Regions from separate parts of the Halalkalibacterium halodurans genome, predicted to be linked through region 2. Evidence: a T-box and tRNA genes for the amino acid it is inferred to sense, from the RefSeq annotation. Region 2 holds a T-box; the other holds one or more tRNA genes.
The links. A T-box is a leader RNA that pairs with one kind of tRNA and senses whether it is charged. The one in region 2 lies ahead of serS (serine--tRNA ligase), so its partner is inferred to be a tRNA-Ser.
Positions count from the first base shown of each region.

Region 1 (8,839 bases), 1.4 Mb from region 2:
TGTAACCGCTACAAACATGGTGTCTCCCCCTTTTCGTATGTAAAAATGACCGATGGAAACAATAAGTTCATCATTATTATAAACATCTTTCGATCCATTAACAGCTTGAAATTATGACAGAGCTGTAAACAATCCCAAGCTGCACTTATAGCTTTCGCATACATTGTCCATTTTAAACGTTTTCTTCTCATTTGTCGAGTTCCTCTAGCCCTCTCTCTTTTGAAAAAAGAGGGGAAACCAAGGTACAATACAGACATACGTAAATCTTTTGGAGGCGATACGATGAGTTGGTTTCAGCTACCGTTAGGTCCACTACAAACCAATTGCTACATTCATACAAACGATCAAGGAGAAGGAATTATTTTTGATCCGGGCGGTGAAGGTGAAAAATTAATCACTTGGTTACGGGAAAGACAAATTACCCCGCTCGCCATTTTATTAACCCATGCCCATTTTGATCACATCGGAGCAGTGGAGGACGTGCGTAATACATTTCATATCCCAGTTTACATACATGAAAATGAAAAAGAGTGGCTCATAGATCCTCAACGAAATGGCTCTAGTCTGTTTATTCCTGGTTCATCAATTAAAGCTCGAGAAGCAGAACACCTCATAACCGGAGAACAAGATTTATCGATTGGTTCATTTTCCTATCAAGTGTTGGAAACACCTGGACATTCCCCAGGGAGCCTTTCGTATTATGCAAAAGAAGATAAAATCGTGTTTTCTGGTGACGCCCTCTTTGCAGGCAGCATCGGACGAACCGATTTACCTGGCGGGGATCATCAACTCTTATTAGACAGCATCCATGACAAGCTTCTTGAGTTACCTGAAGATACGACCGTCGCTTCAGGCCACGGTCCAACGACAACGATCGGCCACGAGATGGACGGCAATCCATTTTTATCAGGCTTTTAAATATGTAGATCCTATCGTTACGAGTTCCCTGATGCAAAAAGAAAGAGGTTATTCCATTGCTTCGGAATAACCTCACACTCTTTTAATGACCCCCGAAGCTCGGTACGAGCAAGAAAGTCGAATAGTACGTAAACCCGATAAAGAAAACCGTTAAGTATGCACCAAAGATGTACATGTATACCCGTTCCGATAAGTTAAGGTAACTTAACGCAATAAAGGCACCTGTTTTGGCAAAGAATAGCAGAGCCACATTATACATGTCACCAACGTAAAATAAGACAGCCATTATTCCTGTCCAAAATGCCATGACACGATACATTCGCTCCATGTCGTCTCCCTCCTTCACATCAAAAGCTGTCGATTCCATTCCCTACGCATAGTTAAGCATTTACACAATAGAGTACAGGTCTATTATATCGGAAACAAGGATCAAATGTAAATGCCACTTTCCTTGTCAAAACTGTGTCCTCTCCTTAAGGCTATTTTGAACGCTGAAGTTTGGCACGAATCTTTGAGTTTTTCCAAGCAATCGACATGGCCACAGGGATGCTTCCAAAAGCATGATGAGACAATGGTGGCCTGTATTCCTTTTTTTCCAACTGCTTTGCCTTACGCTCCTCTTTTGATTCATGCATCCTCATCACGAGCTGCTGGGTAATAAACTTTACTAAATCCTGAAAAGACATAAGTAAGCTCCTTTCTCTCAGCAAAGCCGTCTCTCACAATCATTATTCCCGCATTCAAAAAATTTAACCTTTGTTATGGATTCACTTCCCGATAGTCCCGGAGAGTTCCTTTAGCTAAATCGATTGACACAACGACTGACTTACGCTGACCTGATCCAAGCTCTGCTGTTATTTGTATGGTTGCTGTTGTATCCGTTGACGAACGGACCTGATACGCAACAACATCTTGACCAAATCGTAGCACTGCATTTTCCAAGCCACCGTTCTCCTCTGTTAAAAGTGTTTTCATTCCGACTTGAATGAGCGAATCTAATTGCATGACGTATTCCTGTTGCTGAACGATCCTTTTTTCCATTAACAAAGATTCACACCAATAGAGAGAAGCTGCAGCCAAAAGCATCAAGAGGCATAACATGAGCGGTAAGGCAAACCCGTTTTGATTATGAAGTTTTTTCACTTTTTAACACCTGCTAACTGCTCAAACGTTGGTAATGGTCGTTCCCCTACCCGTCCCGTCTGATCATAAATAGCACAGCGCCATATTTCAGCGGTTGACTCACAATAAAAATCAACAACGTGGTACAGTACAATGATTTGTCCTTGGCGATTAACCTGACGACGAATCCGCTCGTCCGTTATCAGTTCAAAACTAATGATATCACCTGACGGCTGGTACAAAAGGAGACGACGAGATGGTGAATCAAATTCGATCCGAACGGACTGACGTGCTTCTGCCGCTAGTTGGTTAAAAAAAACGATTGTCTCGTTCGTTGAGATGGTGGAGGATGAAGGAAGGGAAAGGAGGGGTAAAAACAGAGGAATGACTGTTAATAGTATCATGATCAAGGCTAACGTGAGTAACACTTCGATCAACGTGAATCCCTTACAATTTTGCAAGCCGACACGTCTCATACGCTTGCCCTTTCCGATTTACCCAATGGATGCATAATTGAACAGCCCCAAGCTCACTTTCCTTGAGATTAAACTGGTACACTGTTTCTCCAACGATCGTTTCTGTACGCAGTTCATGGATAGATAAATATTCATGGTAGGCATCCTCCAACAAAAATTGAGCAACCTTTACCCGTTTAACATCTGCTGACTCGTTCATAAACCAAACAAAAGCAGGGAATAAAGCAGCCGTCATAATCGATAAACAAACAAGGGCAACCAACACTTCTATAAGTGTATACCCTTTACAATCGTTCATATTTCACCTTTCCTTTACCAATCATAATCGTGTATCGATATTGACGATCCCCTGCGTATAAAGAGATAGAACCTGCAAAACGGGGATGGCCATTTGGAAGAAATTCAATCGGGCGATTTCCCCCTAATGTTCCTTCTTCAAAATACATCCCTTCCATTGGAAATGCTCGACTTAGATAGGAACGACTCGAGTCACTAACCAATGTGTATCGTTCATTGTGATGATCGATCTCAACCTTGATTCTCATTCCTTCGGTCATTGCTAGGTGCTGTGCGAACAAAAGATCTTCGTTAAATAGACGGGCAGCATGCTCAGATTGCTGATGCTTTGATTGGCTAGGTAGGAAAGCAAGTGGAAGGCTGATGAGAATGGAAAAGATGAAGAGCACGATGAGGGTTTCCATGAGGGTAAAACCGTTAGATCTACTCACTAATAGCCACGACTCCATTTCGAAGTGTTAGCTTTTTCCCATTGGGGCATTCAGTATGCTCTACATATCCTTCTCGTTTTAATGCATCCAAATTGGTAGGAAGTCGATCATGGTCAATTTCATAAGCGTGAACTTGTGTTTGTAATAACTTAACGGTGGCTTCACAACCTTTATCCCCAGCCACCTCATTGTTTTTCGTCATACTTGGAAGAGCTACAAGCAGCAAAATAGATATGATCATTAAGACGATCATCATTTCGACAAGCGTAAAACCAGCTTGGCGGTGGAACGGTTTTTTCATGTTTCAGCTCCTTTCGTTCATTTAATTAAGACAAAGGGAATAAAGTTGACAAGCTCGAGAGGGAAAGAGAAGATAAAAGAAGGAGTCAATAAAGAAGAATACCCTCCTTTCCATGTAGGGTCATCTTCTATTTCGACAATATGATACAGCTTTCCTTTTTTATTTTCGATTATTTTTACATGGATTCGCAAAAAAGGATGATAAACATGAAACGTTTTTTTATTGGCTGCATTCGATTGTATCAAAAATTCATCTCACCTCTAACGCCACCAACATGCCGTTTTTATCCTACATGTTCCCACTATGGAATTGAAGCGATTCAACGGTTTGGCGTATTGAAAGGTGGATGGCTAACAATTAAACGCATTTCTAAATGTCACCCTTTTCATCGGGGCGGAATTGATCCAGTACCTGAAAAAAAACAAGAAAAATAGCGTCCTTGTTATTAACAAACTTGGACGCCTTCTATTTTCAAAGCGGGTGATGGGAATCGAACCCACGACATCAGCTTGGAAGGCTGAGGTTTTACCACTAAACTACACCCGCATGTTATGTTGTTTTCTGATGATTGGTTTTTCATGCCTCTTCCTCTTCTCGCCAAGCTTGCGTCGCTTGATGCGTCAAGGCAACTCGCTACTTTCTCGGCAGATGTTTTGCTCGTGGCTGAGGCTTTACCACTAAACTACACCCGCATGTTATGTTGTTTTCTGATGATTGGTTTTTCATTTCAATGGCGCGCCCGAGAGGAGTCGAACCCCTAACCTTTTGATCCGTAGTCAAACGCTCTATCCAATTGAGCTACGGGCGCCTGGAGCGGAAGACGGGATTCGAACCCGCGACCCCCACCTTGGCAAGGTGGTGTTCTACCACTGAACTACTTCCGCCTATTGGCTGGGCTAGCTGGATTCGAACCAGCGCATCACGGAGTCAAAGTCCGTTGCCTTACCGCTTGGCTATAGCCCAATATCAAAAGCAAAATGGGGCGACTGATGGGAATCGAACCCACGAGTGCCGGAGCCACAATCCGGTGCGTTAACCACTTCGCCACAGTCGCCAAGACTATAAATGGTGGAGGGGGACGGATTCGAACCGCCGAACCCTGAGGGAGCGGATTTACAGTCCGCCGCGTTTAGCCACTTCGCTACCCCTCCATCTTTGGTTGCGGGGGACGGATTTGAACCGCCGACCTTCGGGTTATGAGCCCGACGAGCTACCAGACTGCTCCACCCCGCGTCGTTATAAAGTAAATGGATGTTGTTTTTTTCTAAAGAAGCAGGACCTCTCCTCTTCTCGTTTCCTCTCAGACGCTATCATGCGTCGAGGTTACTCGTTGCTTTCTCGGCAGAAGTTTCGCTCGTTGCTCCACCCCGCGTCGTTATAAAGTAAATGGATGTTGTTGTAAAGTGGCGGAGGAGGAGGGATTCGAACCCCCGCGCGGTTTAACCCGCCTGTCGGTTTTCAAGACCGATCCCTTCAGCCAGACTTGGGTACTCCTCCAACATCATGCAATTAAATGGTGGAGCCTAGCGGGATCGAACCGCTGACCTCCTGCGTGCAAAGCAGGCGCTCTCCCAGCTGAGCTAAGGCCCCATCATGTGTATCTCGTAGCGACGGTTTATAATATACCATACATTCACTAGAAAAATCAATAGTTATTCCAAAAAAATTTTATTGGCTCATTTTCTTTGAAATTCCTTGTTGTACAGTATACATTATTTTTAAAAGAAGGAAAAGGAGGCTCGTGATGAGCATACATGAATTTTCCGCACGACTTATTAACGGAGAAGAAAAGGCTCTTTCTGATTATAAGGATCAAGTTCTACTCATCGTCAATACGGCCAGCAAGTGTGGGCTCACCCCTCAATATGAAGAGCTACAAATCTTGTATGAAACGTATAAAGATCAAGGATTCACTGTGCTTGGATTTCCTAGTAATCAATTTATGAACCAAGAACCTGGTGACCATAACGAAATTGCTGCCTTTTGTGAACGGAATTATGGGGTGAGCTTCCCTATTTTTGAAAAAGTAAAGGTAAACGGAAAGGAAGCCCACCCTCTGTTTCAATATTTAACAAGTCAGCAAGGAGGCTTGTTTACTGAAAAGATTAAGTGGAATTTCACGAAATTTCTCATTGATCGTTCCGGCAATGTGGTAAAACGGTATGCACCAAGTACTTCTCCTATAAAAATAAAAGACGACATAGAAGAGCTCCTTTAACAAATCGGTCTGAACTTATTCAGGCCGCTTCGTTTATATAGCCCCGATCATTTGGAAAACTGGAAGCATCATCGCTAAAAACAGAACAAGAATGACCGCTCCAATCATACTAAAAACGATTGGTTGGATTGCGACAAGCCATTTTTTCACTCTCCGCTCAAACTCTTCTAGTTGATAGTCGCTAAAATATAAAAGATCCTTTGCTAAATTTCCTGTTTTTTCCCCGTTCTCCACAACAAATGGGAGTTCTTTTAAATAATGAGGACGGCGCCGTAAGCACTCATAAAGTCGTTCACCATTCTCCAGTTCTAACATCATTTCCTCGCCCTCACTTCGAAAGAACAAAAAGAAATCTTGTTCTTTACAGATTGAAAGCGCCTCCATGATGGAAAGTCCTCCTTTTAATAAACCACCTAGCGTTAAACAAAATAGACATGTGATCACTTCCTTCGTCCATTGTGACAAACCTGGTATTCGTAAAAGCACTGTTACTTTTTTCGTTGGGGGAAAACGGTGAAACGTAACAAAATAGGTCAATACAAGTAAAATCGCCACAACGAAAAAGGCAGTAAACAACCATGGAAGCTTTTCACTACAAGCGATTACAAGCTTCGTAATAACTGGCAATTCGATTTGTAGGGAACGGTATAACGTTTCATGGTGGGGAAGGACAAAATACATAAGGATAAACATCAGCAGCAGCGTTACGATGATTAATAAAAGTGGATAGCGCATCGCGCCTTCCCACTTTCGCTTCATCTCCTCCCTTTTCTTAAATAGCTCTCCAGATTTCCGAAACCCTTGGGCCAAATCCCCATTCCGTTCACTGACATACAATAGCAGCTGCACGTCTTGCGGAAGCTGCAAATGGTCAAGAGCTTTGTGCAACGGGTATCCTGATCGTAAATCCATTAGCATTGCGTTCATTTTCTTTTGTGCAGAGGAGGGAGCGTGAATTGCGAGAAATTGAACAGCTTCATAAAGGTGGTATCCTTGTTCAAGCAATTGACCAACGTGCATTAAGTAGCGCGCCTTCTTTTCCTTTGACCACTCTGCACCTTTAAAGGGCACGATTCTTTGCCTCCTTTTCTTCTATATAGCCTAGTGCAATGGCAAACCTACGTTCTTTTCCTAATCCGTCAAAAGAAGAATCGTTTGCTGTTAATGCTTCTTGTAATGCCTTTCCTTCGAGAATGTCAAAAATAGCGGCACGCTTTCGATTGTTGAGCCATGTGCAATAAGGGGAACAATCGCTCGAGAGACAAAGGGGACATTTTCGTGAGATCAGCTCTTGAGCAATGATCGCTACCACTACCTCTCGAAGGTCATGAAGCGCAACCCCCATCTCACATAACCTGGTGATTGTTCCCCTGGCATTGGCACTATGGATCGTTGCCAATACGAGGTGACCGGTTAGAGCGGCACGAACAGCATAAACGGCCGTTGTCTGATCGCGAATTTCCCCAATCATAATCACATCGGGATCATGGCGCAAGGCCGCTTTCAGACCGACTTCATAGGTTAACTGAGCCTTTTCATTCATTTCAAACTGTGTAAACGCGGGATTTAATTGTTCAATCGGATCTTCTATCGTGACAATGTGGAGGTTTTGCATGTGGAGTGCCTTCTGGAGCATGGCGTAGAGTGTTGTTGTCTTCCCTGAGCCTGTCGCTCCTGTTAGGAGAATGAGCCCTTGCGTTCGTGTCATCAAGGAAATGAGCTGTTGAGCTTGTCTTTTTATCAACGGAATTGACTCAAGGGCAAAAGGGGTTTGCTGAGGATGAAGTCGAATGGCCACCGCTTCGAAAAGGGGAGTGGGTAAAGTGGAAACGCGCAGAGAAACTGGAATCTTTTGTTCTAGTATAAGATCCATCGCCCCGCTTTGAGGCTTTCGCCGTTCGCCAATATCTAAACCTGCTGAAAATTTAAAGTGGCTGACGAGTCTTTCTGCCGTTTGAAGGGGAATCCTTTGAAACGGGGCGAGCCGACCGTTTAAACGAAACTGGATGATCCCGTCTTCTCGTGTTCCTGACAAATGAATGTCACTTGCCCCTTGACGTAATGCTTGAAGTAGGAGCTTTCGACTCTGGTTGTGAATGGTCGTCAAAGGTTCACCTCCTTCCATCTACATCTAAAGTTTTACATTCGACAAAAATTAGGACAATCCTTCATTTTTTTGAATAAAGCTGAACCAATTAGTCATACTAGAGTGTGTAACCCATTGGGCTATAGCCAAGCGGTAAGGCAACGGACTTTGACTCCGTGATGCGCTGGTTCGAATCCAGCTAGCCCAGTAAAAAAAACGACGATCGTTCAACGATCTGTCGTTTTTTTATTATGATCGATCTCCGGCCATCCTTCGCACAGCTACACGCTCTTTCAAAATGAGCAAAAAGTTCACTCCGAGCAATAACGCAATAAATGGTCCAAAAAAGAGCCGCCTATGCAAATACCATCCATAAATCATTAAAAACCCGGCTATTAACGTAAGCACCAAGCCTAGTCCAATCAAGGCTTTCATTCACTACCACCCTCCTTTTTCTTCATTTCCTAAAGCACTAGCATGTCACAAACACTAAAAAATTTGCTACGATAGTAAAGATGAACTTTTAAGATAAGAGGAGGTCACTATGCGTATTGCTTTACATAACGGACAGCACGTCGATCTCGCACATTGTGACCGACAAGATTGGCAAAAGCTATATATGGCTAGTGTTGGACAAGAAATAAAATGTATGCACTGCGGAAAACCCGTTAGGTTACGTTTAACCATTCAGCATGAGCCTACCTTTGTTCACCGTCACCCGTCCGAGCTCTGTCTGCAAAAAGAAGTGGACTACATAGAACAAAAGCAACAGGTCAAGAGCAATCACACATCTTCGCCAACTGGAACATTCGTTGGGAGCTTTCGCTTACCGAAGCAACAAAAAATTTCAAACGGTTCAACTGAAATGATAAAAAAGTGGAAGGAACCTGAACGAATGACATCCTTCCCTCCTTTTATCCCGAATGAGGTGAACACAAACCAATCTCGCTCCCCTTTTGACGAACGCTTGAAGGAACAAGGAATTTTCTT
Region 1 covers NZ_CP040441.1:2,955,646-2,964,484, forward strand. The annotation lists gene FED51_RS14310 (DUF2759 domain-containing protein) at 1-18, opposite strand, end outside; gene FED51_RS14315 (MBL fold metallo-hydrolase) at 283-918, shown strand; gene FED51_RS14320 (DUF2626 domain-containing protein) at 1,001-1,246, opposite strand; gene FED51_RS14325 (YqzE family protein) at 1,398-1,604, opposite strand; gene comGG (competence type IV pilus minor pilin ComGG) at 1,678-2,061, opposite strand; gene FED51_RS14335 (competence type IV pilus minor pilin ComGF) at 2,058-2,468, opposite strand; gene FED51_RS14340 (type II secretion system protein) at 2,488-2,814, opposite strand; gene comGD (competence type IV pilus minor pilin ComGD) at 2,801-3,244, opposite strand; gene comGC (competence type IV pilus major pilin ComGC) at 3,237-3,545, opposite strand; gene yidD (membrane protein insertion efficiency factor YidD) at 3,752-3,979, shown strand; tRNA gene FED51_RS14360 (tRNA-Gly) at 4,021-4,091, opposite strand; tRNA gene FED51_RS14365 (tRNA-Arg) at 4,277-4,353, opposite strand; tRNA gene FED51_RS14370 (tRNA-Gly) at 4,355-4,429, opposite strand; tRNA gene FED51_RS14375 (tRNA-Gln) at 4,434-4,508, opposite strand; tRNA gene FED51_RS14380 (tRNA-His) at 4,524-4,599, opposite strand; tRNA gene FED51_RS14385 (tRNA-Tyr) at 4,612-4,696, opposite strand; tRNA gene FED51_RS14390 (tRNA-Met) at 4,702-4,778, opposite strand; tRNA gene FED51_RS14395 (tRNA-Ser) at 4,950-5,042, opposite strand; tRNA gene FED51_RS14400 (tRNA-Ala) at 5,060-5,135, opposite strand; gene FED51_RS14405 (glutathione peroxidase) at 5,290-5,763, shown strand; gene comGB (competence type IV pilus assembly protein ComGB) at 5,797-6,834, opposite strand; gene comGA (competence type IV pilus ATPase ComGA) at 6,824-7,870, opposite strand; tRNA gene FED51_RS14420 (tRNA-Gln) at 7,986-8,057, shown strand; gene FED51_RS14425 (hypothetical protein) at 8,099-8,284, opposite strand; gene FED51_RS14430 (ATP-dependent helicase) at 8,394-8,839, shown strand, end outside.
Region 1: it has a tRNA-Ser gene. The T-box ahead of serS (serine--tRNA ligase) is inferred to sense a tRNA for this amino acid. The anticodon was not compared.

Region 2 (8,839 bases):
AGCAGTTTTAGGAATTGAGCGACGACAGACCGGAGCGTACACACGATACGTGAGGATCTGGAGGAGTGAAGATGACACCAAAATGCGACGTTGATCGGAAGCCGTAACTAAATGGTTTGGTGGCGATAGCGAAGAGGCCACACCCGTTCCCATGCCGAACACGGTCGTTAAGCTCTTCAGCGCCGATGGTAGTTGGGGGCTTCCCCCTGCGAGAGTAGGACGCTGCCAAGCAGTAAAGCACAATCCAATCGGGTTGTGCTTTTTTAATGTCATCTGAAGTAGAAAAGGCGCTGAAGAGCGTTGGTCCGAACGAAGGAAAGCCGATGGTCACACCATGAAAAAGGCAACAAAGAAAAGCATCATGCCCCTACCCTCCCAATAAGAAAGCAGAGATCCACTCTGGGATCAGTTGCTCGTATCCATCAAGCAAACGAAGGATAATGGGCAAATCCTCCCCATCAAATGTATGGAACAACTCACCCCACCACTCTGTTTCATACCGGCAAAGCATGCTCAAATTGTATAGAAGCAAGTAATGAATGGCAATCGAGGGTAAGTGTAAGGTTTCTTCTCGATCTGTCAGCAGCCACACTTTCGATTTTGATTCGTACAGAAAAGGGTGGCATTTAAAAGGATTTAAGGGTGATGAAGCTTTGAACATTAAAAAATCCCCAGATTCAGAGCTTTCTTGACGAGTGAATTTTTTCACGCTGTAGTCATTTAAATAAGTTTCAAAGCGTGCCTCGGTCATGTGATAATGGTCGAGTAGCGTCGTTGGAATACGTAAGGTTGCTTCATCGATATGGCAAGGAACTGCTAACGTTTTTTTATAGATTGATTCTAGAACTGGAAACAGAATTGGCGCATGAAGCAACAACGTTTCCATTCGATATTTTTCCCCATTGATCTGCTTCATGTGAAACATTTTGTCGAGAACATGGGAAAACAATCCATGGCGCTGTACCTTCACTTCATCTGAAAAGAAGCGGTAGCGGTTTTTTTTGCGCTTCCGCGTAGTAACCCCGTGAGCTAAAACTTGTGATGAAGAAGGATATTCAGGATCAACGGTTAAGATACATACTTTTAAAAGCTGAATAAGTCCATAGAAAAAAAGAACTGGCTTGATTTCATAAGGTGCATTTGCTCCTTGTTCAAGAAACAATTTCCCATGTTGAAGATGGTACATAAATGCGTAACATGTGCGATAACTCATAGTTGAAGATTGGGCAATTTCTTGTTGTTCATATCGTTCAAAGAGATACTTTCTCGTATAGGTTGCAGAAAAAAACGGGAGAAGTTTTTCCCAGCGATGTTCAGTCAAAAAAATACCTCCTTTCCCTGATTAAAATTTTGAAAAATCGAACATTTACCCGTTTCTTGACAGTAGTTTGCCCACTTGATAAGCTACTAATAATATTTTTAGGAAAATCTGCGGAGGGGGAAATAAAACGTGTGGGAGAATAAGTTTCAAAAGGAAGGGCTTACCTTTGATGACGTGTTACTCGTTCCTGCAAAATCAGAGGTACTACCTCGAGATGTTTCAGTTAAAACAAAGCTAACGGAAACATTACAACTTAACATTCCGATTATTAGTGCAGGGATGGATACGGTGACAGAAGCGAAAATGGCGATCGCCATTGCACGCGAAGGTGGACTTGGAATTATTCATAAGAACATGTCTGTAGAAGAGCAAGCAGAGCAGGTAGACCGAGTTAAACGATCAGAAAGCGGCGTTATAACGAATCCCTTTTTCTTAACTCCAGATCGCCAAGTTTTTGATGCGGAACACTTAATGGGTAAGTATCGGATTTCCGGTGTCCCTATTGTTGACGAAGATCAAAAGCTTGTCGGCATCCTTACAAACCGCGACCTACGCTTTATTGAAGATTATTCCACGTTAATAGATGATGTGATGACAAAGGAAAACTTAGTGACCGCACCAGTCGGTACGACGTTGAAAGAAGCTGAAGAAATTTTACAAAAGCATAAAATTGAGAAATTACCACTCGTTGATGAAAGTGGTACATTAAAAGGGCTTATTACGATAAAAGATATCGAAAAAGTAATCGAATTCCCGAATTCAGCGAAAGATTCCCAAGGACGTCTCATTGTTGGGGCTGCTGTTGGCGTATCTGCTGATACAGATGTGCGAGTTGCTGCGTTGGTGGAGGCGGGTGTCGACGTCATTGTCATCGATACAGCCCATGGTCACTCAAAAGGTGTCCTAGAAAAAGTAAAAGCCATTCGCGAGCAATACCCTGATTTAACGATTATTGCTGGAAACGTAGCAACAGCTGAAGCAACAAGAGATTTAATTGAAGCTGGTGCCAATGTTGTCAAAGTAGGAATTGGGCCTGGCTCCATCTGTACGACTCGAATTGTTGCAGGAATTGGGGTTCCTCAAATTACCGCTGTCTATGATTGCGCAAATGAAGCGAGAAAGCACGGAGTACCAATTATTGCTGATGGAGGAATTAAATACTCTGGAGATATCGTCAAGGCACTAGCTGCTGGTGGACATGCCGTCATGCTTGGAAGTCTTCTCGCAGGTGTTTCAGAGAGCCCTGGGGAGAGAGAAATTTTCCAAGGGCGCCAATTTAAAGTATATCGAGGGATGGGGTCTCTCGGTGCGATGGAAAAAGGAAGTAAGGATCGTTATTTCCAGGAAAATAATCAGAAACTCGTTCCAGAGGGAATTGAAGGAAGAATCCCTTATAAAGGGCCACTTCATGATACGATTCATCAACTTGTCGGCGGGATTCGTGCAGGTATGGGCTATTGTGGAACGAAGACGATTGATGAACTGCGAGAAAATACGCAATTTATTCGTATTACCGGTGCTGGATTACGAGAAAGTCATCCACATGACGTTCAGATTACAAAAGAAGCACCAAACTATACATTATAATTACGGTGTTGTAACAATTCATAGATAGGGGACTTCCCTATCTATTTTTTTATGAAAGGATGTGATAAAATATCGTTTATGTGACAGTTAGTGGAGGTGCAGAAAACGTGAAACACCAGACCAAAAAATGGTTCATTCTTGTCCTTGCCATGGCTATGGTTTTTTCTATGTTTACGCCAGCAATGACGGCCAACGCCGCTTTTGAATTAGAGGCAGAATCAGCCATTTTAGTGGACGCAGAATCAGGAAAAATTTTATATGGAAAAAATATTGATGCCGTTTTACCTACAGCAAGTATGACGAAGATGATGAGCGAATATCTCATCCTCGAAGCCATAAATGAAGGGGAAATCTCTTGGGACCAGGAAGTTCCGATTAGTGATTACGTGCGAGAGCTTTCCTTATATGTACAGTTATCCAATGTTCCTCTCAGACAAGATGAGACTTACACTGTAAAGGAACTCTATGAATCTGTGGCGATCTATTCTGCCAATGCTTCAACAATTGCTTTAGCAGAATTAATCGCAGGCTCCGAATCCGCCTTTGTTCAACGGATGAATGAAAAAGGGGAAGAATTAGGTCTCGAAGATTTCAAGTTTGTGAATTCATCTGGTTTAAATAACAAAGATTTGCTAGGGAATCATCCGGAAGGAACGGATGCGAATGCGGAAAACGTCATGTCTGCTAGAGCAACGGCTAAGCTTGCATATAACCTCCTAAAGGATTATCCTGAAGTTTTAGAAACGGCGAGCATCCCAGAAAAAACATTTCGTGCTGGTGAAGGCGAAGAAATTGAAATGGAAAACTGGAACTGGATGCTTAAAGGGATTAGACCACAGCACGATTATGAAGGAATTGACGGTTTAAAAACCGGCTATACAGCCGAAGCAGGGAATTGCTTTACAGGAACAGCTGAACGGAACGGCATGCGCTTGATTTCCGTTGTGATGCGCACTGAGACGCGGGATGACCGCTTTAAAGAAACGGCGAAGCTATTAGATTATGGCTTTAACAACTTTACTCATACAGAAGTGTTACCAGCAGGATTTCAACCAGCAGAAGCCCAAACATTGCCAGTATCTTCAGGAAAAGAGCGAGAGGTTTCCATTTCAACAAGTGAACCATTGCATGCGGTTGTCCGTAATGGAGAAGAAGAACTCTATGATCCAGTCGTTACGATTGATGAATCATCACTTGATGAAGATGGAGGGCTTGAGGCTCCAGTAGAGGCTGGACAAGCGGTAGGTCAGATTACCCTTACGTATTCCGGTGATGGGGAGACGGCCTATCTCTATGAAGACCAGCAAGGTGGGGCGACTCTCGTGACAGATGCAGATGTTGAGCGAGCAGGTTGGTTCTCCCTCCTCATGCGAGGCATCGGTGGTTTTTTCTCCAACGTTTGGAGTGCAGCGGCTGATACCGTTCGCGGTTGGTTCTCATAATAGGTCAAAGGTGTCATACGCCTTTGCGGAAAGTTCGTTTCGTGCTACAATAATTACTGAAATTTATGATAATCTTATGGATGACTTGAGATACTATGTGAATGAGTAGTGAAGAGCATCGGTATAGGAGGAATGGATGATGGTGGATACAGGTACGGATCGCGTCAAACGTGGAATGGCAGAAATGCAAAAAGGCGGCGTCATCATGGACGTTGTGAACGCAGAACAAGCGAAAATTGCTGAAGAAGCAGGTGCTGTAGCAGTTATGGCACTTGAGAGAGTTCCTGCAGACATTCGTGCAGCCGGTGGTGTTGCGCGTATGGCAGACCCAACAATTGTTGAAGAAGTGATGAATGCTGTCTCAATTCCAGTCATGGCAAAATGCCGAATCGGTCATATTGTTGAAGCACGTGTTCTTGAAGCGTTAGGTGTTGACTACATTGATGAGAGTGAAGTTTTAACACCAGCGGATGAAGTATACCATTTAAACAAGCGTGACTTTACCGTGCCGTTTGTTTGCGGTGCACGTGATTTAGGCGAAGCCGCTCGTCGAATCGGTGAGGGAGCCTCCATGATTCGGACAAAAGGCGAGCCTGGAACAGGAAATATAGTCGAAGCTGTACGTCATATGCGCATGATGCAAGCACAAATTCGTAAGGTCTCTAACATGTCAACAGATGAGCTCATGACAGAGGCAAAAAACATCGGAGCTCCTTATGAGCTATTATTAAGTATTAAAGAAACAGGCAAGCTCCCAGTCGTTAACTTTGCAGCCGGCGGCGTGGCAACACCTGCAGACGCAGCATTAATGATGCAACTAGGTGCAGACGGAGTATTTGTCGGTTCTGGTATCTTCAAATCAGAAACACCAGAGAAATTTGCTCGCGCGATCGTTGAAGCGACTACACATTATGAAGATTATGACCTCATTGCGAAATTATCCAAAGGTCTTGGAACAGCAATGAAAGGGATTGAGATTTCTACATTGGATGCTTCTGAACGTATGCAAGAGCGTGGCTGGTAGAAAGGAAGCTAGGAAGCCAATGGTGAAAATCGGTGTATTGGCACTTCAGGGAGCCGTTAGGGAGCATGTCCGCTGCCTCGAAGCTCCTGGGGTGGAAGTGAGCATTGTCAAGAAAGTAGAGCAGCTTGAGGAGTTGGACGGTCTTGTCTTCCCTGGTGGGGAAAGCACGACGATGCGCCGCCTCATCGATAAATATGGCTTTTTTGAACCTTTGAAGGCATTCGCTGCACAGGGCAAGCCGGTATTTGGTACGTGTGCTGGGTTGATTTTAATGGCGGCACGTATTGATGGAGAGGATCATGGGCATCTTGAATTAATGGATATGACAGTGCAACGGAACGCTTTTGGTCGTCAGCGCGAAAGCTTCGAAACAGACTTGATTGTGGAAGGCGTTGGCGATGACGTACGTGCGGTTTTTATCCGTGCCCCTTTAATTCAGGAAGTGGGTCAAAATGTGGACGTGCTGTCCAAGTTTGGCGATGAAATTGTTGTCGCTAGACAAGGTCATTTGCTTGGTTGTTCATTCCATCCTGAACTGACGGATGATCGGAGATTTCATCAATACTTCGTCCAAATGGTAAAAGAAGCAAAAACCATTGCTCAATCATAAACAATGCGTTGAGAGGAACTAGTAATAGGAATACTTCTGTTCAGAGAGCTAGTGGACGGTGCGAACTAGCCAGAGGTGCCTATGAATCCATCCTTGAGTGGAATGCTGAACATAAGTAGGCGTTTCCGGTTCTGGCCGTTATCCAGATGAGTGGTCAGCGGTATAGCTGGCAACAAGGGTGGCAACGCGGGTGCTCTCGTCCCTTTTCTTTAGGGATGAGAGCTTTTTTGTATATAAACATTGATTCGATACCAAAGGAGGCGTTTTATATGTTGGATATTAAACGGTTGCGAAAAGACTTTGCAGGAATTAAGGAAAAGTTGCAAACACGTGGTGAGGACATTTCAGGCCTCGAAAAGTTTGGTAGCCTAGATGAAAAAAGGCGGCAAGTGATTGTAAAGGTAGAAGAATTAAAAAGCCGTCGTAACCAAGTATCACAAAAGGTCGCTCAGCTTAAACGGGAAAAGAAAGACGCAGATCATCTCATTAAAGAAATGCGTGACGTTTCTGATGAGATTAAAGGGTTAGATGAAACATTGCGTCAACTTGATGAAGAGCTTGATCAACTATTGCTTGCGATTCCAAATGTCCCCCACGAAAGCACTCCTGTTGGTGAAACGGAAGATGACAACGTCGAAGTGCGTAAATGGGGGGAAGTGCCGAACTTTCCTTTTGAACCGAAAGCCCATTGGGATCTAGCCACAGCATTAGGTATTGTTGATTTTGAGCGTGCCGCGAAAGTCACAGGAAGCCGTTTTGCCTTCTATAAAGGGGCAGGAGCGCGGTTAGAGCGTGCGCTTATTAACTTTATGATGGATCTCCATCACGACAAGCACGGCTATGAGGAGGTTCTTCCGCCATACCTCGTCAATCGTACGAGCATGACTGGAACGGGACAATTACCGAAGTTTGAAGAGGACGCCTTTAAAATTCGCGAGGAGGATTATTTCCTCATTCCGACAGCAGAAGTCCCAGTGACCAACTTGCATCGAGACGAAATTTTATCTGCGGATCAGCTACCGATCGCTTACACGGCATACAGCATGAATTTCCGTTCTGAAGCAGGCTCTGCTGGGCGCGATACCCGTGGACTGATCAGGCAGCACCAATTTAATAAAGTCGAACTCGTTCGATTTGTAGCACCTGAAGATTCTTATGATGAACTTGAAAAGCTCACAGGCCATGCCGAAAAGGTGTTGCAGCTTCTGAAGCTTCCATATCGGGTGATGAGCATGTGTACGGCTGATCTCGGCTTTACAGCAGCGAAAAAGTATGACTTAGAAGTATGGATTCCGAGCGCAAACACGTATCGGGAAATTTCTTCTTGCAGTAACTTTGAAGACTTTCAAGCGCGCAGAGCCAACATTAAATTCCGTCGAGAGGCGAAAGGCAAAGCTGAGTTCGTTCACACATTAAACGGTTCTGGCCTTGCTGTTGGCCGTACGGTGGCAGCGATTTTGGAAAACTATCAACAGGAAGACGGAACAATTGTCATTCCAGAAGTGCTTCGCCCGTATATGGGTGGGATGGAAAAGTTTGAGGCGTAGTTACAAAGGGGGCTGTCGCAAAAGCACCTTAAAACATAAAGTCGGGAGAACCGCATCAAACGGTTCTCCCGATTTTTGTGTGGTTCTCTGGAATGAGATCCGAAGCACGAGTTGATTCATGGTATACTGCAGATAAGTAGCCGTTTGGTTACGCAAAAAAATCGCATGCAAACAAAGTGTGCGTGAGTCGATGTTGCACTTGTGCCTGTGGTGAAAGCGTCCGCCAAGTCGCCATTTCGAACGAATAAGCAAAGGAGCTGTCTCAAAAAGGGCGTTTCAACAAGAGTGAACGCCCTCTATTTTTGATTATAAAGTGAAAATGAAATTTCATTCAGAGGAGGTTCTTCCCTTTCCTCGTCGAATGGTGTGAGTCCCAATAGGATAAGGTTGACTCCATCCTCCAAGTGGGGGCTTTCGTTAGTTACATAGATCAACACCCAATTTTTCAAAGTAATGCAAAGCTAATGAGAAACGCGCTGTCTTTAGTGGATTGACGATTTGACTGACGTATAGATCACCAGCACCGCTCAAAAGCATGCCTGCTTCTTCTATCGACAGTGCTGTGCGATTCGCTAAAAAGGTAGCCATGTTTTTTGTCGCTTGAACAGCGGCTGCATCTAACGTTTCCGCAGAGGCTATGGTCATAAAATGGGTATCTGTTTTAAGCGCAGGAAGGGGGAACATTCGCTCTTTCTTGACATTTACTTTTAACGTAACGGTGCCAGCAATTTCAACACCACAGATAAGGATTTCCCCATCTCCCATTGCGGCATGTAAATCTCCGAGGGCGAGTAATGCTCCATCCACCTCCACTGGAAGATAGACCGTTGTTCCTGGCTTAATATCTTTCGTGTCTAGGTTGCCGCCGTGTGGTCCTGGGGTACCGTTATTGATCGGTTCTCCTGGCGGTGCCGTTCCGATCACTCCGATCATCGGTTGAAGAGGGAGGCGGAGACCCGTGGAATAAACGACGTCATCCCCTTCGATAGGAAAGAGCTTTGTTGTTGGTGAGTTTAAGGACTCGCCAAGTGCTCCTAGTCCAGGAGCAGCAGTCATGACACCTTGTTTGCCTACCTTGATGTCGAGTATCTCGATTTCAAGCATATCCCCTCGTCTGGCTCCTTCGACGTAGAGAGGGCCGGTAGCGGGGTTTACTCGGTTAAAGTCAATGGACGTGAGCGCTTGCTCTTCATTCGTTATTTGATCGCTGAAACAATCCTTCGTTTCAAAAATGACCGTATCCCCTGATTGACAAGAAGCGATAGGGACATTTTCCTTATCCATAAAAAAGATGGTGTTCTCATTCGA
Region 2 covers NZ_CP040441.1:29,726-38,564, forward strand. The annotation lists rRNA gene rrf (5S ribosomal RNA) at 116-231, shown strand; gene FED51_RS00120 (YaaC family protein) at 368-1,321, opposite strand; gene guaB (IMP dehydrogenase) at 1,451-2,908, shown strand; gene FED51_RS00130 (serine hydrolase) at 3,016-4,350, shown strand; gene pdxS (pyridoxal 5'-phosphate synthase lyase subunit PdxS) at 4,490-5,374, shown strand; gene pdxT (pyridoxal 5'-phosphate synthase glutaminase subunit PdxT) at 5,394-5,984, shown strand; T-box leader at 5,984-6,191, shown strand; gene serS (serine--tRNA ligase) at 6,254-7,531, shown strand; gene FED51_RS00150 (acetamidase/formamidase family protein) at 7,949-8,839, opposite strand, start outside.